Regions from separate parts of the Rhodoligotrophos defluvii genome, predicted to be linked through region 1. Evidence: riboswitches for the same ligand, from Rfam matches in the RefSeq annotation. Region 1 holds a riboswitch; the other holds the start of a gene.
What was found. Region 1 has a riboswitch for cobalamin ahead of E4P09_RS19530 (DUF1636 domain-containing protein). Riboswitches for the same ligand answer to the same signal wherever they lie in the genome.
Positions count from the first base shown of each region.

Region 2: it holds a riboswitch for cobalamin, as region 1 does, so the genes downstream of both, E4P09_RS03200 (TonB-dependent receptor plug domain-containing protein) here and E4P09_RS19530 (DUF1636 domain-containing protein) in region 1, are expected to answer to the same signal.

Region 1 covers NZ_SZZM01000005.1:86,581-102,142, reverse strand. The annotation lists gene cbiB (adenosylcobinamide-phosphate synthase CbiB) at 1-118, shown strand, start outside; gene E4P09_RS19545 (cobyric acid synthase) at 102-1,568, opposite strand; gene cobO (cob(I)yrinic acid a,c-diamide adenosyltransferase) at 1,588-2,202, opposite strand; gene cobU (bifunctional adenosylcobinamide kinase/adenosylcobinamide-phosphate guanylyltransferase) at 2,210-2,728, opposite strand; cobalamin riboswitch at 2,769-2,972, shown strand; gene E4P09_RS19530 (DUF1636 domain-containing protein) at 3,118-3,528, shown strand; gene cobW (cobalamin biosynthesis protein CobW) at 3,525-4,568, shown strand; gene cobN (cobaltochelatase subunit CobN) at 4,593-7,979, shown strand; gene cobG (precorrin-3B synthase) at 7,976-9,244, shown strand; gene E4P09_RS19510 (precorrin-8X methylmutase) at 9,225-9,860, shown strand; gene E4P09_RS19505 (precorrin-2 C(20)-methyltransferase) at 9,862-10,587, shown strand; gene cobJ (precorrin-3B C(17)-methyltransferase) at 10,584-11,348, shown strand; gene E4P09_RS19495 (cobalt-precorrin-6A reductase) at 11,312-12,079, opposite strand; gene cbiE (precorrin-6y C5,15-methyltransferase (decarboxylating) subunit CbiE) at 12,142-13,350, shown strand; gene E4P09_RS19485 (cobalamin biosynthesis protein) at 13,347-13,751, shown strand; gene cobM (precorrin-4 C(11)-methyltransferase) at 13,748-14,515, shown strand; gene cobA (uroporphyrinogen-III C-methyltransferase) at 14,512-15,321, shown strand; gene E4P09_RS19470 (cobyrinic acid a,c-diamide synthase CobB) at 15,321-15,562, shown strand, end outside.
Region 2 covers NZ_SZZM01000001.1:655,967-671,528, reverse strand. The annotation lists gene E4P09_RS03225 (GMC oxidoreductase) at 1-779, shown strand, start outside; gene E4P09_RS03220 (DUF6925 family protein) at 880-1,839, opposite strand; gene E4P09_RS03215 (ABC transporter ATP-binding protein) at 1,836-2,633, opposite strand; gene E4P09_RS03210 (FecCD family ABC transporter permease) at 2,630-3,652, opposite strand; gene E4P09_RS03205 (ABC transporter substrate-binding protein) at 3,649-4,488, opposite strand; gene E4P09_RS03200 (TonB-dependent receptor plug domain-containing protein) at 4,488-6,485, opposite strand; cobalamin riboswitch at 6,596-6,795, opposite strand; gene E4P09_RS03195 (aldehyde dehydrogenase family protein) at 7,323-8,795, shown strand; gene E4P09_RS03190 (helix-turn-helix domain-containing protein) at 8,804-9,877, opposite strand; gene E4P09_RS03185 (aminopeptidase) at 10,078-11,328, shown strand; gene E4P09_RS03180 (ABC transporter substrate-binding protein) at 11,516-12,580, shown strand; gene E4P09_RS03175 (ABC transporter ATP-binding protein) at 12,690-13,769, shown strand; gene E4P09_RS03170 (ABC transporter permease) at 13,766-14,680, shown strand; gene E4P09_RS03165 (ABC transporter permease) at 14,673-15,518, shown strand.

The sequences.
Region 1 (15,562 bases):
CCGGGCGGAGGCTACACCGGGCGACATCCGCCGCGCCCTCTCGCTCTACCGGCTGGCCTGCGCGGTCCAGGCCTTTGCGATCGTGCTCCTGCTGCTGGCGGTCAGCGTGCTCGCGTGAGAATGCCGTCGATATCCACATGGCGCTCCAGATGGGCGGCGAGGGTGTCCAGCGCGTCCTCCACCTCCTGGTCATGAGAATGGTTCGACGGACTGCCCCCCAGGCGGCGAATCCAGGCGGCGCGCTGCTCGTCGTCACCGAACAGGCCGTGGACATAGGTGCCCATGATCGTCCCGTCCGGCGACCGGGCGCCGTCCACCCGACCGTCAGCGAAGGTCAGCAGGGGTAACGACATGGCCGGGCCGGTGGTTCGCCCCACATGCATCTCGTAACCGCGAAAGGGTGAGTCGTCCGAATCACTTCGGCCTTCAACTTCGCGCAGCGTCTTATCGCCGGTGAGCACCGTGTCCACCTCCAGCAGGCCAAGGGCTTGCACCTCGCCGGGCGGCCCCTCGATGCCATCGGGATCGGCGATGGTGCGACCGAGCATCTGGAATCCGCCACAGATACCAAGAACTTGGCCGCCCCGGCGCAGATGGGCCTTGAGATCAGCGTCCCAGCCATTGGCGATGAGCGCCTCGAGGTCGGCAATCGTCGCCTTGGAACCCGGCAGCACCACCAGCCGGGCGTCTGCCGGCAGGGGCTCGCCGGGCTTCACCATCACGAGGTCCACGTCCGGCTCGGCGGCGAGCGGGTCGAAATCGTCGAAATTGGCGATGCGCGGCAGAAGCGGCACGGCGATGCGCACTCGCGCGCCCGGCCTGCCGCCGGAATGCCGTTCCGCGAGATCGAGGGCGTCCTCAGCGGGAAGGCGCGCCGCCTGGGGCAAGAACGGCACCAGCCCTAAAGGTGCCCAGCCGGTGCGGGCGGCGATTTCGCGCATGCCATCCGCGAACAAGGTGGGATCACCGCGCATCTTGTTGACGATGAAGCCTTGGATCGTGCCGGCATCATTCGGATCGAGCACCGCCTTGGTGCCGACCAGGCTGGCAATCACCCCGCCGCGGTCGATGTCGCCCACCAGCACCACCGGCACATTGGCGGCGCGGGCAAAGCCCATATTGGCGATGTCGTTTGCACGCAGGTTGATCTCGGATGCACTCCCCGCCCCTTCCACGAGCACGATATCGGCCTCTGCTCCTAGTGTGGCGAAGCTGTCGAGCACGGCACCCATGAGCTGCTGCTTGACCGTCTGAAATTCGCGGGCGCCAGCCTGGCCCCAGATGCGGCCCTGAACGATGATCTGGGCACCCGTCTCGCTCTGCGGCTTGAGCAGCACCGGGTTCATATGGACCGATAGCCGCATGCGTGCTGCGCGCGCCTGCAGCGCCTGGGCGCGGCCGATCTCGCCGCCATCGGCCGTGACCGCCGCATTATTGGACATGTTCTGCGGCTTGAACGGGGCCACTTTGAGCCCACGCCGCACCAGGGCGCGGGCAAGGCCGGCCACCATGAGCGACTTGCCCACGTTCGAGCCGGTGCCCTGGAACATGATGGCCCGCGCGGTCATGGGAATGAGCCCCGCCCGATCAGAACTCGATGCCGGCCTGGGCCTTCACCCCGGCGGCGAAATGGTGCTTCACCTGGCCCATCTCGGTGACCAGGTCGGCCGCCTCGATCAGGGCTGGCTTGGCGTTGCGGCCGGTGACCACCACGTGCAGGTCTGAACGCCGTCCTTTGAGCGCCTCCACCACCTCGTCCAGCGGCAGGTACTCGTAGCGCAGGGCGATGTTGAGTTCGTCGAGAATCAGCAGCCGCAGGTTCGGATCGGCCATCAGCGCGCGCGCCTTGCCCCAGGCCGCCTGCGCGGCGGCAATGTCGCGGGCCTTGTCCTGCGTCTCCCAGGTGAAGCCTTCGCCCATGCTGTACCACTCGACCAGGTCGCCGAAGCGCTCCAGCACGGCGCGCTCGCCGGTGGACCAGGCGCCCTTGATGAACTGGACCACCCCCACCTTGCCGCCATTGCCGATCATGCGCAGGGCAAGGCCGAAGGCGGCGGTCGACTTGCCCTTGCCCGGCCCGGTATGGACGATCAGCAGCCCCTTCTCCAGGGTCTTGGCAGCGACCTCCGCATCCTGAACCGCCTTGCGCTTGGCCATCTTGGCGCGGTGGCGCGCTTCTTCTTCGGGCGTGATCGTGGTCATGGCTTGCTCATTTCACCTTGAGGGGCAGGCCGGCCACCATGAACAGGACCGCATCCGCCCTCCCCGCCATATGCTGGTTGAGCCGGCCCTGCGCGTCGCGGAACGACCGCGCCAGGGCATTCTCCGGCACGATGCCGAGCCCCACTTCGTTCGACACCATTACCACCGGGCCGCTGCGGGCATCGAGCGCGGCTTCGAGGTCGCGCAAGGCGGCCTGGCGGTCATGCTCGCCGAGCATGAGATTGGTGAGCCACAGGGTGAGGCAGTCGATCAGCACCGGCTGCTCTGATAGCAGCTGACGGATCGCGCCGCCGAGATCGACCGGCGCCTCGATGGTCTGCCACCCAGAGGCACGGCGCTGGCGATGCTGCGCGATGCGTGCGCGCATCTCGTCATCATAGGCCCGGGCGGTTGCCACATAGGCCCAGGGCGGGGGCGTGCTCGTCACCAGCTGCTCCGCATGGCGGCTCTTGCCGGAGCGGGCGCCGCCGAGGACCAGGGTGAGCTTGGGAAGTGCTGTCTCCAAAGGCCTGATGCCCGATGTGATTGACAGGATTCCTCAGAGGTCATAGCTAAATGCGGACGGTTCTTCCACCGTGGAAGATGAAAAGGGAATTCGGTGCGATGCCCCAACGGGCCTCAAAGCCGAAGCTGCCCCCGCAACTGTAAGCGTCGAGACCGGGCGCTGTCCCACTGGCCTTAAGAGCTGGGAAGGGGTTCCGGGCGATGGAGGCGCGAGCCAGGAGACCTGCCGTCGAACATGATCCGGGCTGCCGGGCGGGGTGCGCCGGTTGACGGACGACATGAGGCCGAAGCCGCTCGTTTGGCTTAGCCCATGCCGGGATCTCTCGGGGTCATCATTCCGCAAGCCGCACCCATATCGCCCGCTTATGCGCGGGAGGTGCGAGGCAACGCTTGAGCGAGACCGGCCGACCGAAGCTGCATGTCTGCATCACCTGCCGCATGGCCGGCGAGAATCCGGGGCCTGCCGACCGCGCCACGGGTCGCGCGCTCTATGACACCCTGCGCGATATGCTCGCGGACAAGGGTACCGAAGCGCCGGTGGAGCTCGTGCCGGTGGTGTGCCTGGCCAATTGCGACGAAGGCTGCTCCGCGGCCATTTCGCAGCCGGGCAAATGGACCTATCTCCTGCGCCGGCTTTGCCCCAGCATCGGCGCCGATATTCTCGCCTATTGCCAGGCCTATGCGGCCTCGCCCACCGGCGGGGTGTTCCGCTCCCGCCGGCCGGCGTCGCTCAGCGATGCCATCGGCGGCCGCACGCCCTCTCCCGACCAGATTCTGCCAGCCATGGAGACAATCGAATGAGTGTTGCGAGCGCGAAGGTGCCAGCCACGGTGATCACCGGCTTTCTCGGCGCGGGCAAGACCACCCTGGTGCGCCATGTGCTGGAGAATGCGGGCGGCAAGCGCCTCGCGCTGATCGTCAACGAGTTCGGCACGGAAGGGGTGGACGGCGAGATCGTTCGGGGCTGCGGGATCACCTCCTGCCCCGAGGAGAACATCGTGGAACTCGCCAATGGCTGCCTATGCTGCACGGTGGCGGACGAGTTCCTGCCCGCCATGGAAGCCCTGCTCGACCGGCCCGAGCCGCCCCATCACATCATCATCGAGACCTCGGGCCTCGCCCTGCCCAAGCCGCTGCTCAAGGCGTTCGACTGGCCGTCCATCCGCTCGCGGGTGACGGTGGACGGGGTGATCGCGGTGGTGGACGGGCCGGCGGTGGCCGAGGGGCGTTTTGCGGACAACCCGGATGCGGTAGACGCGCAGCGGCGGGCAGATGACAGCCTCGACCACGACAATCCGTTGGAAGAGGTCTATGAGGACCAGCTGAATGCGGCCGACCTCATCGTGCTCAACAAGGCCGACCTGCTCGATCACAACAAGGTGGAAGCGCTCAGGCAGGAGATTGCCGGGAGCATTTCCCGCGCGGTCAAGGTGATCCCGGCACGGCAGGGCCAGATCGATCCGGCCGTGCTGCTGGGGCTTGGCGCAGCGGCGGAGAATGACCTCGCGGCGCGGCCGTCCCATCATGACGCCGTGGATGGCGAACACGAGCATGACGACTTCGACAGTTTCGTGGTTGCCATCGACGAGATCGACGACCCCTATGCCCTGCTGCGCCGGTTGAAGGCGGCGGCGGAAGCCCATGACATCCTGCGCATAAAAGGCTTTGTGGGCGTCAGGGCCAAGCCCATGCGGCTGTTGGTGCAGGGGGTGGGCAGCCGCTTCAGCCACCATTATGACCGGCCGTGGTCGCCGAACGAGGCGCGTGGCGGCAAGATCGTGGTGATCGGCCAGAGCGGCTTCGACAAGGACGCCATCGCGGCGATGATCAGGGAGGGATGACGGCGGCTGCCGTCCGATTGGCCCATGCATCTTCTGGTCCGCGAGACGCATTCCCTGGATGAGGCCGATGCCGCGGTCGACCTCGACCATGCGCCGGCGGACATGGCCTTTCTGTCGTTTTCCGATTCCGATCTCGGGGCGGTGGCGGCCGCCTATGTCCGCGGGGCCCAGGGTCTTCCCGGCCTGCGCATGGCCAATCTCGGCCGCCTGCGCCACCCCATGTCGGTGGATCTCTATCTCGACAAGACGCTCAGGCATGCGCGGGTGATCATCGTGCGGCTGCTGGGCGGGCTCGACTACTGGCGCTACGGCGCGCAGGAGTTGAGCAGCCTCTGCCGCGAGCGCTCCATCGCCCTTGCCCTGCTCGACGGCGACAATCGAGTCGACGACAGGCTGGAGGCCATGTCCACCGTGTCGCCGGAGGCGCTGGACCGGCTGCGCGACTATTTCCGCCATGGCGGGCCGGACAACATGGCGGCGGCCCTGCGCTTGGCCGCCCATCTCGCCGGGATTGGCGCTGACGATGGACCGTCCGCCACACCGTTGCCGGCGGCGGGCGTCCTCGATCTGGGCCCCTGCCCGCTGCCTCCGGAGGCGGCCAAGGCGGCAATCATCCTCTATCGCGCCTATGTGCTGGCCGATGATGTGGCGCCGGTGCACGCGCTGGCGGCCGCGCTGGTTGAGGCCGGCATCGCGCCCCATGCACTTTATGTGACGAGCCTCAAGGATCCGGCGAGCGCCGCTTTCATCGCTGACGAACTGTCGCGACTACGGCCGGATGTGATCCTCAACCTCACCGCTTTCTCGGCCCGGCGGGACGAGGATGGGGTCTCGCCCCTCGATATGGCTGATGTGCCGGTGCTGCAGCTGGTGCTGTCCGGCGCCGCCCGCGCCGCCTGGGCTTCGTCCAGCCGCGGCCTGTCGGAGGCCGATCTTGCCATGCATGTGGTGCTGCCGGAGCTCGATGGCCGGCTTTTGACCACAGCCATATCGTTCAAGGCGGACCAGCCGGTCGGGGCGGGCGTCGATATCACGCGGACGGTCCATGAGCCGGATAGGGATGGCGTCGCGCTGGCGGTGGCGCGGGCCAAGGGCTGGGTGCGCCTTAGGCGGACGCCCTGGCCTGAGCGACGCATCGCTGTGGTGCTGTCGGACTATCCCGGCGCGCAGGGCCAGGTCGCCCACGCGGTCGGGCTCGATGCCCTGGCCAGCACGGCGGAAATCCTGCGGCTGCTTTCAGATGCCGGCTATGAGGCTGGCGCGGATGCGGAAGTGGTCTGTGCGGCCCTGCGCCAAGGCGAGGCGCGGCCGGTGCTCAGTGGCGCGGATTACCGTCGTTTGTTCGCAACCCTTCCCGCAGCGTTGCGCGAGCGCATCGAGGCCGCCTGGGGCGCGCCCGAGCAGGACCCAGCCTATGGCGACGGTGCGTTCCATTTCGCCGTCCATGCGGTGGGCCGCATCACCATTGCCATCCAGCCCGACCGGGGCCAGGGGCTCGACCGCAAGGCCCAGTATCACGACCCGGACCTGCCGCCGCGCCATGCCTATGTGGCCTTCTATCTCTGGCTCAGGGAGGTCGAGCGGGTGCATGCGATGGTGCATCTCGGCACCCATGGCACGCTGGAATGGCTGCCGGGCAAGGCGGTGGCCCTGTCCCGGCACTGCGCTCCGACGGCACTGCTGGGCGGGCTGCCGGTGGTCTATCCTTTCATCGTCAACAATCCGGGCGAAGCGGCGGCCGCCAAGCGGCGGCTTGGCGCGGTCACCATCGGTCACCTGACACCTCCGTTGCAGAGCGCGGGCAGCCATGGGGCTGCCGCGGAGCTCGAAAAGCTCATCGACGAATATGCCGCTGCCGATGGTCTTGACCGGCGGCGCATGGCCCTGCTCAAGCGCGACATCCTGGAGCGGGCCGCCGATCTCGGCCTTCTGGAGGAAAGCGGCGCGTCGGCCGCGGCCGACGAGGACGAGGCCCTGGCCCGGCTCGATGCCTATCTCTGCGATGTGAAGGACCTGCAGATCCGCGATGGGCTGCATGTGTTCGGCCGAGCGCCCGAGGAAGCGCGGCGCGATGCGCTTGCTTCAGCCATTGCCGCCTCCGCGCCGGGCCTTGCGCCTGACGCGATTGTCCGGCGGCTCGATGCCTGCGCCGAAGCCGAGCGGCAGGCCTTGCTTGCCGCACTTGACGGCCGCTTCGTCGCGCCGGGGCCGGCGGGCGCGCCAAGCCGCGGCCGTGTCGACGTGCTGCCCACCGGGCGCAACCTGTTCACCGTGGACCCGCGCGCCATCCCCACCCGCTCGGCCCTCGTGCTGGCGGAGAAGACGGCGCGCGAACTCATCCGCCGGCACATGCAGGAAACCGGGGAGTGGCTGTGCAGCGTGGTGCTCGACCTGTGGGGCTCGACCACCATCCGCACCGGCGGCGAGGATCTGGCTCTGGCCCTGGTGCTGATGGGCGTGCGGCCCTTATGGGATTCCGGCTCCAACCGGGTGAGCGGCATCGAGGTCGTGCCGGAGGCTCGCCTCGATCATCCGCGCGTTGACGTTACGTTGCGGATTTCCGGCCTGTTCCGTGATGCTTTCGGGCAGCAGATCGCCCTTTTCGACCAGGCGGTGCGGACGCTTGCCGATCGGGCGGACGAGGCGGATGGGTTCAACCCCTATGCCGATGCGGCGCGGGGCCTTAAGGGTGAAGCGCGGCTCAGGGCGCTGGTGCGGGTCTATGGCAATGCACCCGGCGCCTATGGGGCGGGGGTGAGCACGCTCATCGAGCGCGGCGCCTGGGAGGATCGCGCAGCGCTCGGCGGCGCCTACCTGGAGGCGTCCGCCCATGCCTATGGGCTGAGCTTCGCGGGCGAGGCGGACCTTTCCGGCTTCACCGCGCGGCTCGAGGCAGCGCAGGCCTTGGTGCATCTCCAGGACCATCGCGAGATCGACCTCCTGGACAGCCTGGATTTCGCCGGGCACGAGGGCGGGTTTGCCGCCGCCGCGGAGAGCCTTGGCCGCGAGCCCCAGCTCTACCACGCGGACACGGCCGACCCGAATGCGCCGAAGCTGCGGACCGTTGCGGAGGAGGTACGGCGCATCGTGCGCGGCCGGGCGGCCAATCCGCGCTGGATCGAGGGCATGATGCGGCACGGCTATCGCGGCGCGGCCGAGATCGCCCGCGGGCTCGACGGCCTGTTCGGCTTTGCCGCGACCTTGGGCAGCCGTTTCGACCGGCAGTTCGAGCTGATCTTCGACGCGACGCTTGGGTGCGAGCCGGTTGATGCATTCTTGCGCCGGGAGAACCCGCAGGCGCGGGCGGCCATGGCGGCGCGCTTCGCCGAAGCCGTCCGCCGCGACCTGTGGCGGCCGCGGCGCAATGCGGTTGCCACCCTGCTTGCGGAACACGAGGAGCTTCGGCCATGAGCCTTGCTGCAGAGGTGAAAGGCTGGTGCCCGACCGTGCTGCGGCCCATGGCCTCCGGCGACGGGCTGCTGGTGCGGGTGAAACCGAGCGCCGCGACCCTTTCGCTCGACCAGGCGAGGCGGCTGGCCGAGGCGGCGCAGCTTTACGGCAATGGCATCATCGAGCTGACCAACCGGGCCAATCTGCAGATGCGCGGGCTCGACGAGGCGACGGTAGCCCGGTTCGCCGCTGAGATCCAGGCCGCCGGCCTTGCGGCTGACGACCCTGCCCTGGAGCAGACCCGCAACGTGCTCGCCAGTCCGCTTGGGTCGCGGGATCCCACGGCCACGTTCGATGCGCATGCGCTGGCCCGCGCGATCGAGGGCCGGCTTGCGGCCGCGCCGCTTGCGGCCGCGCTGGACCTCAAGCGCCTGCCGGCCAAGTTCGGCTTTGTGGTTGACGGTGGCGGTGCGCTGCCGCTGGCCGGCATTGAAGCGGATATCCTGCTGCGCGGCCACGGAGGCGGAATTGCCGTTCGCCTCGCCGGTTGCGACTTGGCCGCCAGGACCAACCCAGCCGATGCACCTGATGTCGCCATCGGCCTTGCCCATGCGTTCCTGGCGCTGGCCTCCGGACAATCGTCACCACCGCGTCGCATGCGCAATCTGGTGGACCAAATCGGGGCGGCGGAGGTGTTCCGCCGTGCAGGGCTCGAGGCGGAGCATCTGACCTCCCCTGCCCCGGCGGCGGAGCGCCCTTTCCGTGGGCCCGGCTGGATCAGCCTCGGCCTGCCCTTCGGCCAGATCGATGCGCGTCTGCTGCAAGAGATGGTTTATCGCGCCGGGGCTGCCGGTGCCAAGGCGCTTCATGCGACGCCCTGGCGCGCCTTCGTTCTGTCCGGCCTGTCCGATGAAAGTGCTGCCGATCTCCTGAACTGGGCCGCAGCCGCCGGCCTGATCACCAGCAGCGAGGACGCCCGCCTCAACATTGCCGCCTGTCCCGGCCAGCCCTATTGCCGCTCGGCAACGGTGCCGACCCGGCGTGATGGAGAGCGTCTTGCGCGCAGCGGCGCGGCGGCGGACCTCGATGTGCACCTGTCCGGCTGCCGCAAAGGCTGTGCCCGCCGCGGGCCCGCCGATTTCACCCTGGTCGGCGGCTCGCAAGCGCGCTATGCGCTCGTTGAGCATGGCAGCGCCGGAGACGAGCCGCTCCTCACCGGGCTGACCCTGGACGAGATCATCAACCATTTGCGTGAGAAACGGGCCCATGCGCCGCGACATGTATGACTATATCCGCGACGGAGCGGAGATCTACCGACAGTCCTTCGCCACCATAAGGGCCGAGGCGGACCTCTCGGGCTTCAGCGAGGACGAGGCCCGGGTGGTGGTGCGCGTCATCCATGCCTGCGGCATGGTGGACATTGCCCGGGACGTCGTGTTCACGCCTGGCTTCTATCAGGCGGCGCGGGAAGCGCTGCTCGACGGCAGGCCCATCCTGTGCGATTCCCAGATGGTGGCGCATGGCATCACCCGCTCCCGGCTGCCCGCGGAGAACGAAGTGGTCTGTACCCTCGATGCGCCTGATATTGTCGAGCGGGCCCGCGCCATCGGCAATACGCGCTCCGCCGCCGCGCTCGACCTGTGGGTCGACTGGCTGGATGGCGCGGTGGTGGCGATCGGCAACGCACCCACGGCGCTATTCCGGCTCTTGGAGCTGATCGACGAGGGGGCGCCCTGCCCCGCGGCCATCATCGGCATGCCGGTGGGCTTCGTGGGCGCGGCGGAATCCAAGGAGCTGCTGCTTGCCCATGGCCGCATCCCGTCGGTGGTCGTGCGCGGCCGCAAGGGCGGCAGCGCCATGGCGGTGGCCGCGGTGAACGCCATCGCCAGCGAGGTGGAGTAGGTTGGTGGCAACGCTCTATGGCATTGGCTTGGGGCCGGGCGACCCGGAGCTGGTCACGCTCAAAGCCAAGCGGCTGCTGGGCTCGGCACCGGTGACCGCGTTCTTCGCCAAGCGCGGCCGCCCCGGTCAGGCCCGGATGATCGCCGAAGGCCACCTCAATCCCGCGACCCGCGAGCTGCGCTTCGACTACCCGTTCACGGCGGATATGGATGTGCGCGATCCGCGCTATCACGAGGAAATGGAGGCATTCTACGACCGATGCGCCATGGAGCTCGCCGCCTGCTTGGACCAGGGCTGGGATGTGGCGGTGCTGTGCGAAGGCGACCCGTTCTTCTACGGCTCGTTCATGTATGTCTTCGACCGGCTGCATGGGCGTTATGCCAGCGAGGTTGTGCCGGGGGTGACGGGCATGAGCGGCTGCTGGACCCGTGCCGGCGCGCCAATCGCCCATGGGGACGACGTGCTGCTGGTGCTGCCCGGCACCCTGCCGCAGGAGGCCATGGTCGCACGGCTCAGAAACGCGGATGCGGCAGTGTTCATGAAGGTGGGGCGCCATCTCGGCACCATAAGGCGTGCGCTTGCGGAGACCGGACTCATTGACCGCGCGATCCTGGTGGAAGGCGGCACCATGGCCCATGAGCGCGTCCAGCCGCTCGCTGCCGTTCATGATGAGAGCGTGGACTATTTCAGCATCGTGCTGGTGCCGGGGCGGCAGCGGGTCCGATGAGCGGAAGCCTTACCATTGTCGGGCTTGGACCGGGCGCGCCCGAACTGCTCACCGCACAGGCGGGCAACCGGCTGCAGACGGCCACCGACATCGTGGGCTACGGCCCCTATGTGGACCGGGTGCCGGAAAGGCCCGGCCAGGAGCGGCATCGGACCGACAACCGGGAGGAACTCGACCGCGCCCGCCATGCTCTCGTGCTGGCCGAGAGCGGCCGCAGGGTGGCGGTGGTGTCATCGGGGGACGCGGGCGTGTTCGCCATGGCGGCGGCGGTGTTCGAAGCGATCGAGCAAGGTCCCGCCGCCTGGCGCCGGCTCGACATCGAGGTGGTGCCGGGCATTTCCGCCATGTTCGCCGCGGCTGCGGCCATTGGCGCGCCGCTTGGCCACGATTTCTGTGCGATCTCCCTCTCCGACAACCTCAAGCCGTGGCCTGTGGTCCTGGCACGGCTCGAAGTGGCCGCCCGCGCCGATTTCGTCATCGCGCTCTACAATGCCCGCTCACAGGCGCGGCCGCACCAGCTGGGGGAGGCCTTCGAGCGGCTTCGAGCGATCCAGGCGCCGGAAACACCCGTGATCTTCGCCACGGCCATCAGCCGGCCCGAGCAGCGGATCGATATCGTCCGCTTGCAGGACGCAGAGCCCGCGCGCTGCGACATGCGTACGCTCGTGATGATCGGCTCCAGCGCCACACGGCTGATCCCGCGGGAGGGCGATGCGCCCTGGGTCTACACTCCCCGCTCGGTCAGGGAACCCGTCACATGAGCGGCAAGCCAGGCATAGGCTTCGGCGGCGGATGCAACCTCCACATCCGCTCGCGGCTTGGGCGGCCGTTCCACCATGATCACCGGCAGCCCGAGGGCGCGGGCGGCGTCGAGCTTCGCCCTGGTGGCCTCGCCACCGGCGTTCTTGGTGACGACCACCTCGATTTGGTGCTCGCGCAGCAAGGCGCGCTCCGCATCCACTTCGAAGGGACCGCGGGACAGCAGCACGGTGGCGCGCGGCGGCAAGGTTTCGGGCGGCGGTGGGTCGACGCTGCGGATGAGATAGTGATGCTGCGGCGCGTGGCGGGCGATCGCCACCTCCTTGCGGCCGGTGGTGAGGAAGACGCGCCTGGGCGCCTCCCCCAGAGCGGCAATCGCGGCTTCGAGGTTCGCCACCTGTTGCCAGGCATCGCCCGGCTGCGGCGTCCAGGCGAGGCGGCGGATGGCGATCAGCGGCACCCCGGTTTGGTTGCAGGCGGCGCGGGCATTGGCCGACATGGTGGTGGCAAAGGGGTGGGTGGCATCGACCACCAGCGCAAATCGCTCTTCCCTCAAGAACCGGGCGAGGCCGGCGCTGCCGCCGAAACCGCCTATGCGGGTCGGCAGTGGCTGGGCGGCCGGGGCCTTGGTTGCGCCTGCCAGCGACAAGAGGGCATCGAGCCGGTGCTCGCCCGCCAGCAGCCGGGCGAGGGCCGCCGCTTCGCTGGTGCCGCCGAGGATCAGAACCTTCATGGCGTTCTGCTGTTCCACAGGACCGGCCGCCTGCCAAGCCCTTTCCTGGCGAGTTCGAGGCGATGACCGCCTGGCTCAGCGTCATCGGCATCGGCGAGGACGGGCGGGCGGGCCTGTCGAGCGCGGCGCAAGCGCTGATCGAGGGCGCCACGCTGGTGGTGGGTGGGGCCAGGCACCTTGCCATGGTGGAAGGCTTGGGGCGCGGCGAGAGGCTTAGCTGGCGCTCTCCGATCGGCGACACGCTGCCGATGATTCTCGCGGCACGCGGGCAGCCCGTTGCGGTCGTGGCCTCGGGTGATCCGTTCTTCTATGGCATCGGCAATCTGCTGACGCGAGCGATCCCGGCCGGGGAAATGCTTGTCATCCCCGCGGTATCCTCGATGTCGCTGGCGGCTGCGCGCCTGAGCTGGCCATATGAAGAGGCTCACATCATCTCCCTGTGCGGCAGGCCGATCGAGAGCCTCGCGCCGCTCCTCCATCCCGGCCGCCGCATCCTGGCCCTGTCGGCGGATGAGCACACGCCCGCCGCAGTGGCGCAGTATCTTTCGGGCCGCGGCTTCGGGCCGAGCGCCATCCATGTGCTGGAGCGGCTGGGCGGGGCCAACGAGCGGGTGCGGCGGGCAGAGGCCGCCGGCTTCGATCTCAGCGGCGTGGCTCGGCTGAACCTGCTGGGCATCGAGGTTGCCGCCGGTCCGGGCGCGACGATCATCCCGCTCGGGCCAGGGCTTGCCGATGCGCTGTTCGTGCACGACGGGCAGCTCACCAAGCGCGAGATCCGCGCGGTGACCTTGTCCAGCCTGGCGCCACGCGTCGGCGCGCTGCTCTGGGACATCGGCTGCGGCTCGGGCTCGATCTCCATCGAATGGTGCCTGGCCCACCCAGCCAATCGCGCCATTGCCATGGAGGAGGACGCGACGCGCGCAGGCAATGCGGCCGGCAATGCGGCGGCGCTGGGGGTGAGCAGCCAGGTGCGCATCGTGCGCGGGCGTGCGCCGCAAGCGCTCGCTGACCTGCCTGAGCCCGATGCGGTGTTCATCGGCGGCGGCATGCAGGACGGGGTGCTGGATCAGGCCTGGGCAAGGCTCAAGCCGGGCGGCCGGCTGGTGGCCAATGGGGTGACGCTGGAGACCGAGGCGATCCTCATCGAGGCCTTTCGCCGGCTCGGCGGCGACCTTACGCGGTTCTCAGTCGCGCGGCTGGACCGTATCGGCAGCCTGCACGGCTTCCGCCCGGCCATGACCGTGACCCAGTGGCGGGTGGTGAAGCCATGATCATTGCCGGCCTTGGCCTTAAGCCCGATTGCCCCCCGGCCGACCTTCTCGTGCTGATCGAACAGGCACGGCTGGCTTGCGCAGAAGGCCGCATCGATGCCCTCGCCGCGCCGGCCTTCCGCCGCGACGCGCCTGGGCTTGCCGCTGCCGCCAAGGCGTTAGCCCTGCCGCTCCTGCTGATCGACGATGCGGCGCTGGCCTCGGTGCAGCCGCTGTGCCCGACGCGCTCAGCACGCGCCCTTGCAGAGACTGGCTTCGCTTCCATCGCCGAAGCGGTCGCTTTGAGCGCTGCAGGCCCTGGCGCCGAGCTCATTCTGCCGCGTATAGCCGGCGGTGCGGCGACCTGCGCCCTGGCCCGATCGGCGGAGGTCGCCTCACCAAGCGCGAGCGAAGGCATATGACCGTCCATTTCATCGGCGCGGGCCCGGGAGCCCCCGACCTCATCACGTTAAGGGCGCGCGATCTGATCGCCGCCTCGCCGGTGTGCCTCTATGCGGGCTCGCTCGTGCATCGCGAGATCCTCAAGCATTGCCCGCCCGGCGCCCGCATCGTCGATACGGCGCCGATGAGCCTCGACGAGATCATGGACGAGATGGTGCGCGCCCATATTGCCGGCGAGGACGTGGCGCGGCTCCATTCCGGCGACCTCTCGGTGTGGAGTGCCATGGGCGAGCAGATCCGCCGGCTCGACGCGTTGGCCATTCCCTACACGGTCACCCCCGGCGTGCCGGCCTTTGCAGCGGCCGCGGCTGCGCTGAAGGTGGAGCTGACCCTGCCGGAGGTGGCGCAGTCCCTGGTGTTGACACGCACACCGGGCCGCGCCTCGGCCATGCCGGCGCGAGAGCGGCTCGCAAGCTTCGCCGCGACCGGCGCGACCCTGGCCCTCCATCTCTCCATCCATCTGCTCGATGCGCTGGTGGAGGACCTGATCCCGCATTATGGGACGGACTGTCCGGTGGCGGTCGTCTATCGGGCGAGCTGGCCCGACGAGCAGATTTTTCGCGGCACGCTCGGCACCATCCTCGACGTGATCGGCGGGCAGAAGCCCGAGCGCACGGCGCTGATCCTGGTGGGCCGAGTGCTCGATTGTGATGACTTTCGCGACAGCGCGCTCTATGACGCCGCCTATCAGCGCCGTTTCCGCAACCGGAGCCACCAGGGATGATCGGCCGGAGCCTCGATATCTCGCCAGCAAGCCTGCCGGCTTTCCCGCCGGGAACCGTGTGGCTGTGCGGCGCCGGGCCGGGCGACCCCGGCCATCTCACGCTTTACGTGGTCTCGGCTCTGCGCCAGGCGGACGTCATCGTGCATGACGCGCTGGTGGACCCGCGGGTGCTGGATTTCGCCCACCCAGAGGCCGAGATCATCTTTGCTGGCAAGCGCGGCGGCAAGCCTTCCATCGCCCAGGACGAGATCGGCGAGATGCTGATCACGCTGGCCCGGCAGAACCGGCGCGTGCTGCGGCTCAAGGGCGGAGACCCGTTCGTGTTCGGGCGCGGCGGCGAGGAAGCGCTGGTACTGGCGGAAGCGGGCGTGCCGTTCCGGGTGTTTCCCGGCATCACCTCGGGTCTCGGTGGCCTTGCCATGGCCTCGATCCCGGCCACCATGCGCGGGGTCAACCAGGCGGTGATCCTGGCCACCGGCCACAGCGCCGATGACCACACTCGGCTCGACTGGGCAGCGCTCGGCCGGCTGAAGCTGCCGCTGGTGCTCTACATGGCGGTGCGCACCCTGCCGGACATCGCGGCGGCGCTCGTCGCCGGCGGCATGGATGCGGACACGCCGGCAGCGGTCATCGAAAACGCCACCCTGCCGGATGAGCGCATCATGGTCTCGACGCTCGACCGGGTGGCAAAGGATCTCGAACGGCAAGCCTTCGGGCCGCCGGCCCTGGTGGTGATCGGCGAGATCGTGCGCCTGCGCGAAGAGCTGCGGCTGCTCGCGCTGCAGGCGGCGCGCGAGGCGGTTTGATGGCGGCCAAGTCCCTGGCGCGCGGGCTGATGGTGGCAGCGCCCCGTTCCGGCTCGGGCAAGACCACGATCACGCTCGCGCTGATTGCGGCCTTCAGGCGGCGCGGCCTCGTGGTGCGCTCTGCCAAAACCGGCCCCGATTATATCGACCCGGCCTTTCATAGCGCCGCCACCGGGCAGCCCACCTGCAACCTGGACAGCTGGGCCATGCCTGAGCCCTTGCTCGACCAGCTCGCCTATTG
Region 2 (15,562 bases), on a different contig from region 1:
GTTTCGTTCCATCCGACGGCTTGCAGCGATCGGCGCAGCTGCCCAATGTCTCGTTCTGGCCGGTGGTACCGCCCAGCGCCGATCCCCGCCACGGCAGCGCCGTCCTGTCCGCCGTCATGCTGGCCCTGTCCGTCGGCCCGCTCGGCCGCCGGCTGGTGGCGGAGGCCATCCGCAAGCGCCACGTGCCCGATGATCTCGACCGCTGGCCGCACCTTCTGAACGTAGTGCGCGGCTTGCCCGCGGCCGCCGTGTTCGTCCCCTCCTTCCTCTACCGCCGCTATGCGAGCCCGATGCGGCTGCCGGGATTCTTCATCCGCAATTCCGCCCGCCGCTACGGCCTTTCCTACCACGCCGAGCACTTCCCCCAGGCCGAAAGCCGGGTGGAACTGGGATATGAAACGGACCGGCTCGGCCTGCCGCGCCTGCGCATCGATCTGCGTTTCAGCCGCGACAACGCGGAAGCCCTGGCCCGGGCCCATGACGAGCTTGGCCGCTGGCTTGGCCGCACCGGCTTCGGCTCGCTGACATACCGGCAGCCGCGGGAGGAAACGGTCGATGCGATCCTCGCCCTGGCAGCACATGGCACGCACCAGATCGGCACGGCGCGCATGGGCGCCAATCGCCGCGAGGCCATCGTCGATGCTGACCTCAAATGTTTCGATTGTGCAAATCTCTACGCGATCGGCTCGGCGGTGCTGCCCACCTCCGGCCAGGCCAACCCGACGCTCACCGCCATTGCATTGGCCGTTCGGTTCGCCGCTCACTGGAGGCGGGCTTGATCGCGCGGGACGGTGCGAATGACCCCCGCCCTTGGCCAGCTCGTGGCCGAACGGCAAATTTGCTTCGGCGCGATTGCGTGCCAGGTTTAATGGCCTCTAACTAGAAATACTCTCTCCAAAGGTCGAGAGCTCCGGTGTCCCCTTCCGCTTGGCATTTCAATTGTCGCAAGGTCACGCGCAAGGTCGCCCGGTGTGACCGCTTCGTCAGTTTCGGCAGCGCTTCGGGGCTTGCGCCGCTCCAGACAAGCTCCTCGATCTCGGTTTTGAGAGCCGCAAGCTCGGGGTCACCGTAGTCACTCAGGACGTCGCGGAACGCCTCCAAGGCTGCCGGGTCGAAAGGGATATCCCGCCCGAGCGGATCCTTGAGCGGATGCTGCGGGTAGATATAGGCGCAGGGCACCCATCCAAACGGGATCGGTTCATTGGCGCTGTGGGTGCGGCCTTGGCTGAGGAGTTGCGGTAGAACGTGGGTGTGCGGTCCTTCCGGGCTTTTCTCATGGGCAGCCGGGACTGGCTGCATGATTTCCGCGCGGCCGAGCCTGGTTGCGAACACCCGGTGCGGCGAAAGCGCAGGCATGTCGCGCATCAACGTATTGTCCGGGTCGAAAATGGACGTTCCCACCGCCTCCCGCAGCCGGGCTATCACCGCCGGATCCATAGAGCGCACGCACACATCCACGGTCGGCGTGCCCAGGCCGATATCGAACAGAATTGCGCCCCTATCCATCTCACGAACGGCCTCTTCGTCCGGCCCGAGCTCCGTGACCACGCGCCGATGGCTCATCAAGCTGTTTGCCTTGGGCAAGCAGAGCGCCACCGCCTGGTGCCAGCTTGCGGGATCCTTGGCGGGGGCCTCGTAGGCGAATATCCGAATATCCGCATCATGGGCGATCCTGATGGCGCCTCGCGAGGTTGCGGCCGACAAGCCGTCCTGTCCGAACGCGACTGCCTCCCCTTCGTCGCGCGTGAATTCGGCGATGGCGCCGAAAGTGCCGAGACTCCAGCCGGCCTTCTGGTCGGCAATCATCCGGCGAATGAACTGCAGGGTCTCGTTGCTCATGCGGAATCTCCGTGCATGGATGGGTTTCGCCGCCAGGGCAGGATGAAGCGTTCGCCATCCTGCGTTCCGACCAGCGGCAAGACGGAATAGACGGCCTCCAGCAACCCCGGGCTGAGCACCGCTTCGGGCGTGCCGTCGGCGACAAGCCGGCCCTGGCTCATGAGCACCAGCCGTCGGCAAAATCTCGCCGCCAGGGTCAGCTCATGCAGCACAACCACCACGGCCGTGCCGGCAGATGCCGCCGCGGCCAGCAGCTCCATGGCCCGAAGCTGGTGGTAGGGGTCGAGCCCTGCGATGGGCTCGTCCGCCAGCAGGACCTCGCCTTCCACTGCCAATGCGCGGGCAAGCAGCACCCGCATGCGCTCTCCGCCCGACAGAGCGTTGAGCGGGCGCTTGGCGAGGGTCTCAACCTCCGTCATGCGCATGGCAGCGGCGATCGCCCGCGCGTCGGAGGCTGGATCCTGCGGTCCCCACAAGCCGCGGTGGGGGAGGCGCCCCAGGGCGACCACCTGCTCCACATTGAGCCGCCACTCGATCGACGCGGATTGAGCGAGAAAGCTCAAGCGTCGGGCCAGCTGGCGGGGGCCGATGCTATTGGCGTCGCATCCGTCGAAGATCACCCGGCCGCTATCGGGTGCGCACAGGCCGGCCAACACCGCCAGCAGGGTAGACTTGCCTGCACCATTGGGCCCCACCAGCCCGATCATCTCTCCAGGCGAGACGGCCAGGTCGACGTCGCTCAGTATTTGGCGGCTGCCAAGCCGGACGCCGACAGCCTTGGCCTCGATCTTCATGGCCGCTCGCTCCTGAGGCGGTAAAGGAGCGCGAACAGGAAGGGTGCGCCGACAATGGCCGTGACCACCCCGAGCTTCAGCTCCGGCTGGGTGGCAATGAGCCTGACCGCAATGTCCGCCGATGTCGTCAGCACCGCGCCGGCGAAGCCGCTGGCCATCAGCAGCCGGCCCGGCCGATGACCGACGAACGGGCGGATCAGATGCGGCACGACAAGACCGACAAAGCCGACGGCACCGCTCACCGCGACGGCGCTGCCGACGCAGAGCGCTGTCCCGCCGACAACCGCGCCGCGGACCCTCTCCAGCTTGAAGCCGAGGCTCGATGCGGTCAGCTCGCCCAGGCTCAACGCGTCGAGCGCACGGCCTGTCCAGAGAAGCAGTGCCCAGCCGGTTACCATGGGGGGCAGTACGAGCGCGATGTGGTCGAGACTGCGATCGGCCAGCGAGCCCATCAGCCAGAACATGATTTCAATTGCGGCATAAGGGGTCGCGGACAGGTTGAGCGCGAGGGAGATCAGCGCGCCCGCCAGGCTGTTGATGGCGATGCCGGCCAGGATCAGCGTGGTCGTGCCTGCTCCGCGGCCGGCAAGGCCGAACAGGATCACCCCGGCGATGGCCGCCCCGGCGACGCCGCCCAGCGGCAGGAGCAGCGATGTCAAATGTGCCAGGCCGGAATAGAAGATGACGACCGCACCGAGCGCCGCGGCACCCGAAACGCCGATGATACCAGGCTCGGCCAGCGGGTTGCGCAGGAAGCCCTGCATGACCGCGCCGGCGAGCCCCAGAGTATACCCCACGAGCAGGCCGAGCAGAGCACGAGGCACTCTCAGCTCGATGAGCACGAGCGCGGCGAGGCTTTCCCGGCCGGCCATCCAGTCGACCATGGCGCTGGCCAGGTTGAAAGGCGCATAGCCGATCGAGAGCGAGGCGATGGACGCAGCGAAGGAAGCTGCGATAAGGCTGCTGACGAGCAAGGGATAGGCGATCTCGTCGCCTAACGCCCGGAGGAAAACCGTCATGGCGTTGCCCTCGCCGCGATCTGCTCCGCGGCCCGCGCGAGAAGCGCGACCGCTTCCACCATCTCGGGTCCGGCGCACGTCCACAGCCGTGGCGGGACGCTAACGACTTGAGTGTGGGGCAGCGCCTTCAGCACCGGGTGCCGGAGCACTTCATAGGCAAGCGCTGGGGCCGTCGGCTCAGCGTTCAGGATCAAGACGTCGGGCCGGAATGCAACCAGCAGCTCGAGGGGAACGGCGCCGTAATTGTCAAGACCGTTTTCCGCTGCGAGGTTACGGAAGCCGGCGCGCGCGAGCAGCGTATCGATGAGAGAGCCTTTGCCCGCCGTGAAGCCGTTCGGCTGATAGACGATCGCGGTCGGCCTGTGTTGCCGCGCGGTGTCCAGCGACGCAAGACGAGCACGCATTCGGGCAATGAGGGCCTCCGCCCGCGGGAGGTGGCCGAGCGTGTCGCCAAGCTCGAGGATCTGCTGCTCCGTTTGCTCGAAGCTTGCGGGAACATCAAGCTCGAGCACCTCGATGACAACCCGCTTCAACTGGTCGACGGTGGCGCGCGTCGTATAGCGGCCGGCAATGACCAGGTCTGGCGCGAGGGCGATCACTTCCTCGCTCAAGCCGCGATTGGCCGGATAGCGTGAGGCCAGCGCGGCCAGATTGGCGTTGGCGGGATCCTGCGACAGCCATGTCACCGACGCGATCTGTGCGGGATCCGCGAGCCGGAGCACCAGCTCGTCGGCACACAGGTTCAAGGAGACGATACGCTGCGGTGCGGCCAGGCTGCCCGAAGCCGACCAGGCGAGCAGCAGGGCGATGAGCAGGTTTCGCGCGTGGCTTGCCATCAGAAGGTCAGCCTCACGCCGGCATAGCCGCCGAAACCCAAGGTGCCGTAGCCCCAGACTTCGTAATACTTCTCGTCGAGGATGTTTTCCAGGCGGCCATAGAGTTGCAGGCCGTCGTTGATCTGATAGGAGGCTGCGAGGTTGACCAGCGTATAGGCGTTGAGGTCGACTATATAGCGTTCGTTGTAATCGGCGCTGTAGACCCAATCCTTCTGCTTGCTGACATAGTCTACGCTGAGATTGAGCTGGGCTCTGTCGTCCAGCAAAATGTAACTCACGTCGATGCTGGCCAAGTTCTTCGGCCGCCGCACCAGCGTCCGGCCATCGGCGTCTTCTCCGTTCATGTAGGTGTAGGACGCACGCAGGGTGAGATTGGTGATAGGGCTGACGCTCAGTCCAAGCTCGACGCCATCGATCTTCGAGCTGCCAGGTAAATTGATGGAGGTCTGGCCGGCGCCGGTGATGAGATCGGTGATGCGCTGGCTGAAATAGGTGATGTCGAGAATGCCCCCGCCGAAGATCTGCTGATCGATGCCGATATCCCAGCCCTCGCCGCGTTCCGGCTTCAGGTTCGGATTGCCCCTGTAATTGTTGGTGTAGCCGTAGAGCTCGAACAGGGTGGGGTTCTTGACGCCCGTGCCGTAGGAGCCGCGGAGCTTGGTGCCGCTCTCCTTCAGGAAGTAGGCGGCGGTCGCACGATAGGTGGTCGAGTCCTTGAACAGCTCGTTGTCGTCGCGGCGGATGCTTCCGGTGAGCGACAGATCCTCGAAAAGGCTCACCTGGTATTGCCCGACAAAGCCGGTCGTGCCGATCGACTTCTCGAAGCTGGACCACACGTTTTTCGAGATCGCCTTGTCCTCGTCATGCTCGACGGCAAAGGTCGCGGCGTGGCTTGCATCCAGGAACTGCGGCGTGTCGAAGAAGAAAGTCGATTGGTAGTCGAAGCGGGCGCGCTCGCCGTCATAGGTGCTGGTGACCATGCGCGGATCGAGGTCGCGATAGGTGCGGTCCTGATCGGTGTAGGCGAAGCCCGCGATCTGCTCCCAGTGGCCGTCGAGCAGCAGGAGACGCGCCTGGGCGCGGGTGAAGAATTGCTCCCCCTTCACATCCTGCAATGCGTCTACGGGGCCGGTGTGGCCATACTGGGGATAGAACGTCTCGGCGTCGAGGTCGCTGCGACTTGTCGTGTAGCGCACCACGGCCGAGAGGTCGAAGGTGTCGGTGAGATTGTAGCCGGCCTTGGCGAATACCGTGCCGTTGCCGTAGCCGTCCTTCTCCTTGTTGCCGAGGCGCGTGCTCGCGACGGAAATGCCCTCGGTCTGAAAGCCGCTGGCGCTGGCGATGAAGTTGTAGCGGTCGGTTCCGCCGCTCACCGACGCATTGCCGTTAAGCGTGCCGAACGAGCCGCCCTCGACGCGTGCAGCGGCGCGGGTCCGGCCTTCGCCGCGACGGGTGACGACGTTGATCACACCGCCGACGGCATCCGAGCCGTACAGCGCGCTTTGCGGCCCGCGCAGCACCTCTATGCGCTCGATATCGTCCGCGAGCAGATGGGCGAAATCGAACTCCGAGCCGGCGGCCGGGTCGTTGACGGGGATGCCATCGATGAAGACCTTGGTCTGGTTGCCTTCGGAACCCCTGATGCGCACCTGCGTGAGCTGGCCGAGCGGCCCCGTGCGGCTGACGGCCAGGCCAGGCACTTGGCGCAGAGCTTCCGATACGAATTTGATCTGCTGTTCGCGCAGCTCTTCCCCGGTGATGACCGTGACGGCGCTGCCCACCTGGGAAAGCGGCGTCTCGACCAAGTTCGCGGTCACCGAGATCTCCGGCAGGTCGAGATTGCCGCCATCGTCGAGATCGGCATCCTGCGCCGCCGCAGCCTCGAGGCCGACGGCCAGCGCAAGGGCCGCCACCAGGATGGACTGCTTCGTCGTGGGAACGGGAGCGGAAGGGCCGGATTCCGGCGCGAAATCCTTGCGGACAATCAGAACGAACATGAACCCTCGGGCGGCGCTCGGCCTTGTGGCACGTCACCGCGATCGAGGTGTCCTCTGCCCGAATGGAAGAGAGGACAGTCCCATCGAGACACCCCGCCCGATGTGATCGCGTGTGACCACGGCTGACGGCAGGTCTCCTGACTTGCGGGTCGCTGTCGTCCGCCGCCTTCCCAGGACCCGTTGGTCCCAGTGGCCTATGGCGGAAAACTCGCCGCTTACAGTTGCGGGGGCAGTCGCGGCGTTGGGATATCCATCCCGCACCGCGTTCCCTATTAAGCCTCTATGAGGCGCCGTCGCGGCAACAATGCGGACGTTCATGAGTCGTGTCAACGGGCAACTCGTTGGTTGGCGGACTCGCGCAGCCGAGGCTAAGCCGCTGTCCTGTTCGAGGCAGCGACGGCGAGAGGATCGGAGCAGATGCACCCATGCGCGCGGGAGGGTCTCGCAAATCTTCCACCGCCCTGCCAGTGTTACTTCTCGTTGACTATCCCGATTGTACAATAGATCGCTCACTCCTTTGGAAATGGGAGACATGCTGCATGTCGAAGGAAACTAAGCACGAGAAGACGAGCAAGAAAGCCTCAGACAAGACATCGAAGCCGAAAGCGATGTCAAAAAGTGCAAAGGCCGCCTCGGCCTCCAAGAAGAAGTGAAATCTGTGCGGCCAGTGTTCACCCGCTGGCCGCACTCAAAACGGGGTCCCTGCCGAGGCGTCGATCTCGGCCTGTTCTTCGGGCTCGGCCCAGAACGGAAGATCAAAAGTCACTGACGAGCGGGCAAGTTGTCGCGCACCTCTCTGCCTAACATGGCTGTCTGCAAAGCGAGAGAGGATCGACAATGGCTATTCAAAAGCTTCCCGACGTTGCGCTGCGCATCGACGGCCGGCCAGTTCCATCCACCTCGGACCAGGTTTTAGCGGTCATCAATCCGGCGAACGGACGGCAGCTTTTCGATCTGCCCATTGGAAGCGAGGCTGACGTCAATGCCGCTGTGCAGTCCGCGCGGCGCATTTTCGAATCGGGGGCTTGGTGGGGAATGGAGCCTGAAGGCCGAAAGAAGCTCCTGCACAAATGGGCCGATCTGGTCGAGAGAAATGCCGAAACGCTGGATCAGCTCGATGCCGTCGAGATGGGAAAGCCCTTGCGCCTCAAGGCGTTCAACGCGATGAAAGCCAGCAGCCTCGTGCGCTTCTACGCAGAGACCATCGACAAGGCCAAGGGCGATGTTCTCTCCAGCGACCGCCATTCCACGGTGATCAGGAAGGGCGTGCCGCGCGGGGTCGTCGCGGCGATCACGCCCTGGAATTTTCCGACTTACAACGCGGCGATGAAGATCGCTCCGGCCCTGGCGGCGGGAAACTCGATCGTGCTGAAGCCGTCGGAACTGTCGTCGCAGGCCGCGCTGATGCTGGCCGACCTTGCCTGCGAGGCCGGGATTCCGCCCGGCGCCGTGAACGTTGTTCCCGGGGCCGGCCAGACCACGGGCAAGGGCCTCGCGCTGCATGGCGATGTCGACATGGTCGTTTTCATGGGATCGAGCGATGTCGGCAAGCTGATGCTTCAGTATTCCGGCCAGTCGAACATGAAGCCGGTCATCGCCGAATGCGGCGGAAAATCGCCCCAGATCGTGTTCGACGATGGTGTGGATCTGGATGCAGCGGCGGCCGCGGTGGCAACCGGGATCACCGTAAACCAAGGTCAATGGTGCAGCGCCGGCTCGCGCCTGCTCGTGCAGCGGTCGATCGAGGCGGCGTTTGTGGAGGCGGTGGTCCAGAAGCTGCGCGACCTGGTGGTTGGCGATCCTCTCGATAACGCGACCGATCTTGGTCCACTGGTCAGCGAGCGGCAACTGAACCGCGTGCTTTCCTATATCGATTCGGGAAACAGGGAAGGAGCCGAGCTGATCTATGGAGGCAAGCGGCTCCAGGAGGCAACGGGCGGCTATTACTTGGAGCCCACTGTATTCCGTAAGGTGAGCAGCGACAGTCGGATCGCCAGAGAAGAGATCTTCGGGCCCGTGCTCTCCGTGATGAGCTTCACGGATGTCGATCACGCCATTCGGCTTGCCAACAGCACTGATTACGGCCTGTCGGCCTATGTATGGACGGCGAGCCTCGCGACAGGCTTCTCGCTCGGCAAGGGCATTCGTGCGGGCGCGGTGGTGGTGAACGCCAATCCGCCGTTCGGTCCAGGCCCTGGTGCCGCATATACGAGTGAGGCCTACGGATTATCGGGTATAGGGATCAGGGGCGGCATGCCCGGCCTGATGGCCTACCAGCGTCAGCATCTGGTCTGGTTCAACCATCAATAGATCAGGGTTCAGTGCCGCCTGCATTCCTTAGGCAGAACACCGAACTTGCGGAAATAGGCGCGGGTGAACGAGGACACTTCCGAATAGCCGACGCGGAAGGCGACCTCGGTGACCGACAAGCCGTTGCAGACGAGAAGCTCCCGCGCATGGTCGAGCTTCAAGTCGCGCCAGCACGCCTGCACGGATGTGCCGTATACCTGCTTGAAGGCCAAAGCGAGCTTGGTTCTGTTGAGACCCACGCGGCGGGCAAGATCGGCGAGGGGAATGCTTGAATCGAGATCGTCTTCCATGATCTTTCGCGCCATCTCGACGCGCTTCATGTCCCCCGGCGAGAGGCGGGCCTGCGGTCGTCCCGGACCATCATGTGGCCGGGAAAGCTGATGAAGCACCATGGAGAGCAACTCGAGGGATTTCCCACGCATGAAGGCCCGGCGGACTGGGCCATCTATGGAGCAGTTGATCACTTCATCGACCGCGAAGCACATGGCCGGGCTCAATTGGAGTTGCCGATTTTGCGCTTGGAGCTGGCCCGGATCGGCAAGCCACTGCAGTCCGGGCTCGACTTGAGACGTCCATATCTCGAGCAAGCTGGTGAGCGCGCTGGGCCGCATGAGGAGGCAGGCCATGCGCGCGGAGTCGGCATTCTTCATGAAGTGGCCGATGACCGAGTCCTCAGGGTAGCGCGAGACGATACAGGTGCGCTCGGGAATGTCGAGCACCTCGCCGCCGAGCAATTCGTCGTAGCCACCGCCCTGCACCCGAAACTGGATATGAATCCAGTCGCTGCCTTTCGCCGATCGCTGGCGATGGTATGCGCTGCCCTGCTGCGCCACGCTCGTGAGCAGGAATGCGCCATCCGCCAACTGCACCATTTCCTGAACGCCGCTATGGCTCGCATCCCTCCACTTGATGCGTATGCCGAGCGGGTTGTCATAGAGCGCCGTGTCCGCTTCGAAATTCTGTCCGAAGCGCGCGCTGAAGGTGCTCGGGTCGAGATAGTTGGCATAGTCCAGTGGCGCAGCTTGCATTTCAACCTCCGCCAGCCGGTGCTTGACCGCCGGCCCATGTGCGTTATCCCGCATCTTGTCGCCGCCCCCGAGAATAGTCAAACGCGCTGCGCCTGCAGCTCAGCCGCACCGCCGCGGCTGAACGCCAAGGCAAATCTGGCTGACGAAGCAACAAGTTGACCACATGTCGGCGGTTTACCGTAGACTCGAGTGCAGTCGTCCGGCCGTCAGCGGGCGGCGAGGCAGCGTGCCCAACCGATCAGAGGAGCCTTCCCTTGGACCCCTATTCAGCACATCCCGCCGTTGATCCGGTCAAGTTGGACCGGCTCGCCGACGTGGCGATCCGGATCGGCGTGCAGCTCCGGCCCGGCCAGGATCTCATCGTCACATCACCGCTCAGCGCCCTACCTTTGGTGAAGCGTCTGGTCGAGCAAGCCTACGCCGCTGGCGCAAGGTATGTTCAGCCGGTGCTTTCGGACGAGGAACTAACGCTCGCCCGCTTTAGATTCGGAACCGATGTCGCGTTCGATGGAGCGCCGGAATGGCTCTATGCCGGGATGGCGAAAGCCTATGGCGACAACGCGGCGCGCCTGTCGATCTACTGCGACGATCCATTGCTGCTGGTGAACGAAGACCCGCTGAAGGTCGCCCGAGCAAACGAGGCCAATTCAATCGCCTACAAGCCGGCGCTCGACAGGGTCACCGGCGGCGAAATGAACTACACCATCATCTCCTATCCCAGCACGCGCTGGGCCAAATCCATATTCCCCGATCTGCCCGAGCACGACGCAGTGGCAAAGCTCGCGGAGGCGATCTTCGCGGCAAGCCGGGTTGACCGGCCCGATCCGATTGACGCCTGGACCGTAGAGAACGGGAAGCTACGGGACCGATGCACCTGGCTCGACGCGCAGGACTTCAGCGCCCTCCATTTCACCGGGCCCGGGACCGACCTCAGGGTGGGGCTTGCGGAGGGGCATCGGTGGGTCGGCGGCGCCTTCCTGGCGCGCAACGGCATTCCGTTCATGGGCAACATCCCGACCGAGGAGGTTTTCACCGCACCCCACGCTAACCGGGTGGACGGCATCGTCCGGTCGACCATGCCGTTGAACTACAACGGGACCCTCATCAGCGACATCGCGGTGACTTTCGAACGCGGCCAGATCGTGGCCGCCGACGCGCGTGAAGGCCATGCCGTCTTTGCCAGGCTTCTCGATGCCGACGAGGGCGCTCGCAGGCTTGGAGAGGTCGCGCTCGTGCCGCATTCATCGCCGATCTCGCAGAGCAAGATTCTCTTCCACAAGACGCTGTTCGATGAGAACGCCGCGAGCCATATCGCCCTCGGCCAGTGCTATTCTCGTTGTTTTCACGATGCCGCGGCTGCGAGCCGCCAGGATCTGGCCAAGCGCGGCGGGAACATGAGCAAGATCCATGTCGATTGGATGATCGGCTCCGACAAGGTGGATGTGGACGGCATCAGGAGCGATGGCAGCTCCGTTCCGGTCATGCGCGGTGGCGAGTGGTGCTGATCCGGGAGATGCCTGCGCCCCCAAGTCTCGCGAACGCCTAGTCAAATCAGCTTGACGGCGGAACAAGCGAGGTTTGATGCGAGAGACTAAGGTGCCGATCAGCAATCACCCGGTGCCGCCGAACCAAAGCTCGACCACGGTCGGCCAACAACACGGGGATATATTCAATGCGGAGGGAGGTATCACAATGACAATGAAGCGTGCCGTCATTCTGGCGAGTGCTTTTGCCCTAGCTGTTGCGGCCTGCCCGTTCGGGCGGGCGAAGGCTGAGGATTTGACCATAGTCACGTCAGGCGGGGCAATGGAAGAGGCATTGCGCAAGCACTTCTATGACCCGTTTACCAAAGCGACGGGAATTCGCATTCGCTCGGTGGCTGCGAGCAACACCGAGCAATGGGCTCGCTTGAAAGCCATGGCGTCCGCCGGCCAAGTCGAATGGGACGTCATTCAGACAATCGGCGCCGATGCCCTCATAAACAAGAACCTGCTCGTCAAGCTCGATTGCGGGAAAATCCCGAACGCGGCTTCGCAGGGTGTGCCTGGGGCCTGTTCCGACTACGGCGTGCTGCGCGGGATCGGCGGCTCGTCCATAGCGTATCGAACGGATGCGTTTCCCGAAGGCCGGGGCCCGTCGAATTGGGCCGAGTTCTTCGATACGGCGAAGTTCCCTGGAAGCCGGATGCTGTCGAATACAGGGCAGCCGTTTGAAGTGATTGCCGCGGCACTGCTTGCAGACGGCGTTCCGCCCGAGAAGCTGTTTCCGTTCGATTTCGATCGGGCCTTCCGAAAGCTCGACGAGATCAGGCCGCATGTGAGCGTGTGGTGGCGCACGGGCGACCAGCTGCAGCAGGCACTCCGCAATAAAGAAGGCGAGATGGCGCTGGGCTGGCTGACGCGAACCGTGCCCTTGCAGCTGGAAGGCGTGCCCGTGGCGGTCGAGTATAACCAAGGCATGAGGGGCACCGCATCGTGGTCGGTTGTGCGCGGCGCGCCGAACGAGGATGCTGCCATGTCGTTCCTGAACTTCTTCCTGGGGCGACCGGACGCCCATCTCGCCCTTATGCAGCAGCTCAATTTCGGCGTTACGTCGCCAAATGAGAAAACCCTCGATCTGCTCAGCGAAAAAGAACGATCGTTGCTGCCGACAACAGAATCGAACTGGCGCAAGATGCTGGAGGTCGGGGATCATCCATGGGTCGTCGAAAACAAAGAGATGATCACGGACAAGTGGAACAATTGGTTTTCACAGTAATGGCGCCGGCATAGACTGGGACGCGCCACTGAACCTGCAATAAAGAAAGGGGAGCCAATTGTTGATGCGGAGTCCAGTAGCGCCGCCCGGCAGGATCCAAGGCTTGGACGTGTCGATCCAAGGCGTCTCCCGGGCGTACGGCAATGTCCTCGCTGTTGACGATGTTACCCTCGAGGTCGCCGCGAGCGAGTTCCTGTCGCTTCTTGGGCCATCGGGCTCCGGCAAAACGACTTTGCTGATGATGCTCGCGGGTTTCGAAGCGCCTACGAAAGGGCGCCTGGTGGTCGGCGAGCAAGATTTGACGAACGTCCCGCCCAACAAGCGGAACATCGGCATGGTCTTTCAGAAATACGCGCTATTTCCGCATAAGACCGTCGCCGACAACATCGTGTTCCCGCTACGGATGCGCGGGGTGAACAAAGCGGATCGCGAAGCAAAGGTTCGGCAGGCGCTCGATATGGTGCGGCTGTCCGGCTACGAGGGGCGCATGCCAAGCCAGCTCTCCGGTGGCCAGCAGCAGCGGGTTGCGCTTGCACGGGCGATCGTCTTCGATCCTCCCGTGATCCTGATGGACGAGCCGCTGGGGGCGCTGGACAAGAAGCTCCGGCAGCACCTTCAGCTCGAAATCAAGCAGCTTCAGCAGCGGCTGGGCGCAACTGTCATCTATGTCACGCACGACCAGGAGGAAGCGCTGACCATGTCGGACCGCATCGCGGTCCTCGATCACGGGAAGCTGCTGCAACTCGGACGGCCCACAGACCTCTACAATCATCCGGCAAATGCTTTCGTCGCCGATTTCTTGGGCGAGATGAACTTTTTACCCGGGACGGTGGAGCGTGTCAGAATAGAGCACTGCGATGTCAGTATCGGCGGCAATATAATCTCCGCCTGCACGCCGGCGGGCACATCGCTACCGCCCGGCGATCCCGTTCGCGTGGCCATCCGCCCAGAACGGCTAGCCGTGACGGCGGGACAGCAGCAGAGCCAATGCTCAGGACTTGCTGGCGAGGTCAGCCAACTCGTCTTCAACGGCGCCACCATGGCCATACTCATCAAGCTTGATCATGGCCCGACCGTGCGGGCCAGCATAAGCGCGCAGTCGCACCTTTCTGGGCTCAGGCCCGGCGATGCCGTTACCGTCGGCTGGTCGGCGGGCGATGCGTTTGCCTATCCGGGTGCGGGCAAATGACAGACGCATCGGAGACGCTTTCCGCGCCAGCCGCCAGGCCGGCTCCGGCATCGACGGCCAGGAGCCTCTCGCTACGTGGCAGCTTGCCCGTCTCGACCTCATTGCTTCTCCTTCTCCCACTGGCCGTGCTGCTGGGCTGGGCCTTCTTCCTTCCGATCGCCAAACTCCTGTTCCAGAGCATCTCCGTGCCAACTTGGACGGCCGAACACTATCTCAGGCTGCTGGACGAGCCGCTTTATGTCCGCATCATTCTACGGACCATCTGGATCGCCGTGGTGGCGACGGCGATCACCCTGCTACTGGGATATCCAATCGCGTTGTTGATGACACGCGCGCGCGGCCTCCTGGCCATCATCGTCGCCGTCTGCGTTTTCGTGCCCCTTTGGACTAGCGTCTTGGTCCGTTCCTATGCGTGGATCGTTCTTCTGCAACGCCGGGGCATCATCAATGACTGGCTGCTGCGGATTGGCCTCGTGGATAGCCCGCTCACCCTGCTTTATACGGAGGGCGCCGTGCTGGTGGCGATGAGCCATGTGCTGCTGCCGTTCATGATCCTCCCGATCTTCTCGACGCTTCGAAACATCTCGCCCGACCTCACCAAAGCTGCACTCAACCTTGGTGCCAGCCGGTCGAGGACCTTCTTGTCCGTCACATTGCCGCTCAGCTTGCCGGGGGTGTTTGCAGGTTGCCTGCTGGTGTTCGTTCTGGCGCTCGGAACCTTCATCACGCCGGCGCTGGTGGGCGGGCCGCGAACGCTCATGATCGCGACCCTCATTTCTCAGCAGGCCACCGAATTTCTCAACTGGCCGTTTGCGGGCGCCGTTTCCTTCGTCCTTCTCGTGCTGTCGGTTGGCATAACCGTCGTCTTCCGACGACTGCTCGGCATCGAACGGATGGTGACCTATGACTGAATTCGCTGTTGGAACCCGCTATAAAGGCAAGGCCCTGCCTCATGGGGCTTTCGCAGCGGTGACCACGTGGGCCTTCGGATTGCTCTGTGCGCTGATCCTGGTCTTTCTGGCGCTGCCGACCTTGCTCGTCATTCTGATGTCGTTCAGCGAAACGGCCTATCTTCGCTTTCCGCCCGAAGGATTTTCATTGGTCTGGTACAAGGCATATTTCGCAGATCCCGGGTGGATCAGTGCGACATTGTTCTCCCTGCGGATTGCGAGCATGACGACGGTCTGCTCCGTGCTCATCGGCACATGCGCGGCGGTCGCCCTGGTCAGAGGCAACGTGCCTGGTCGCGAGTTCATCAATGCGCTGCTCCTGGCCCCGCTGATCGTGCCGCATATCATCGTAGCAATCGCCGTCTATCTGCAGTTCGCCCCGCTGAAACTCATCGGCACGACGACGGGCTTTGTCTTGATCCATACAGCCTTGGCCGTGCCCTATGTCGTGGTGATCGTCTCCGCTGCGCTGTCCCGCCTCGATTTCTCCCTCGAAATGGCGGCATTGAACCTGGGGGCCTCGCGGATGCGCGCATTCCTCGAGGTGACCGCGCCTCTGGTTCTGCCGGCGATACTGGCCGGCGCTGTGTTTGCGTTCCTTGCGTCGTTCGATGAGACGATCGTCGCGTTCTTCATCTCGGGTGCGGAAAACAAGACCGTCACCCGCAAGCTGTTCGAGGATATCGATTTCAACCTTTCCCCAATCATCGCCGCCGTCTCCACGATCTTCATCGTGGTCACGATCGGCCTCATGGGATTTGGACAACTCGCTCGGCGGCAATTCACCTCCCGGACGTGACAGGAGCTGCCCGTCAACACCCGACCGGGTGCCGCGGCGCGCGG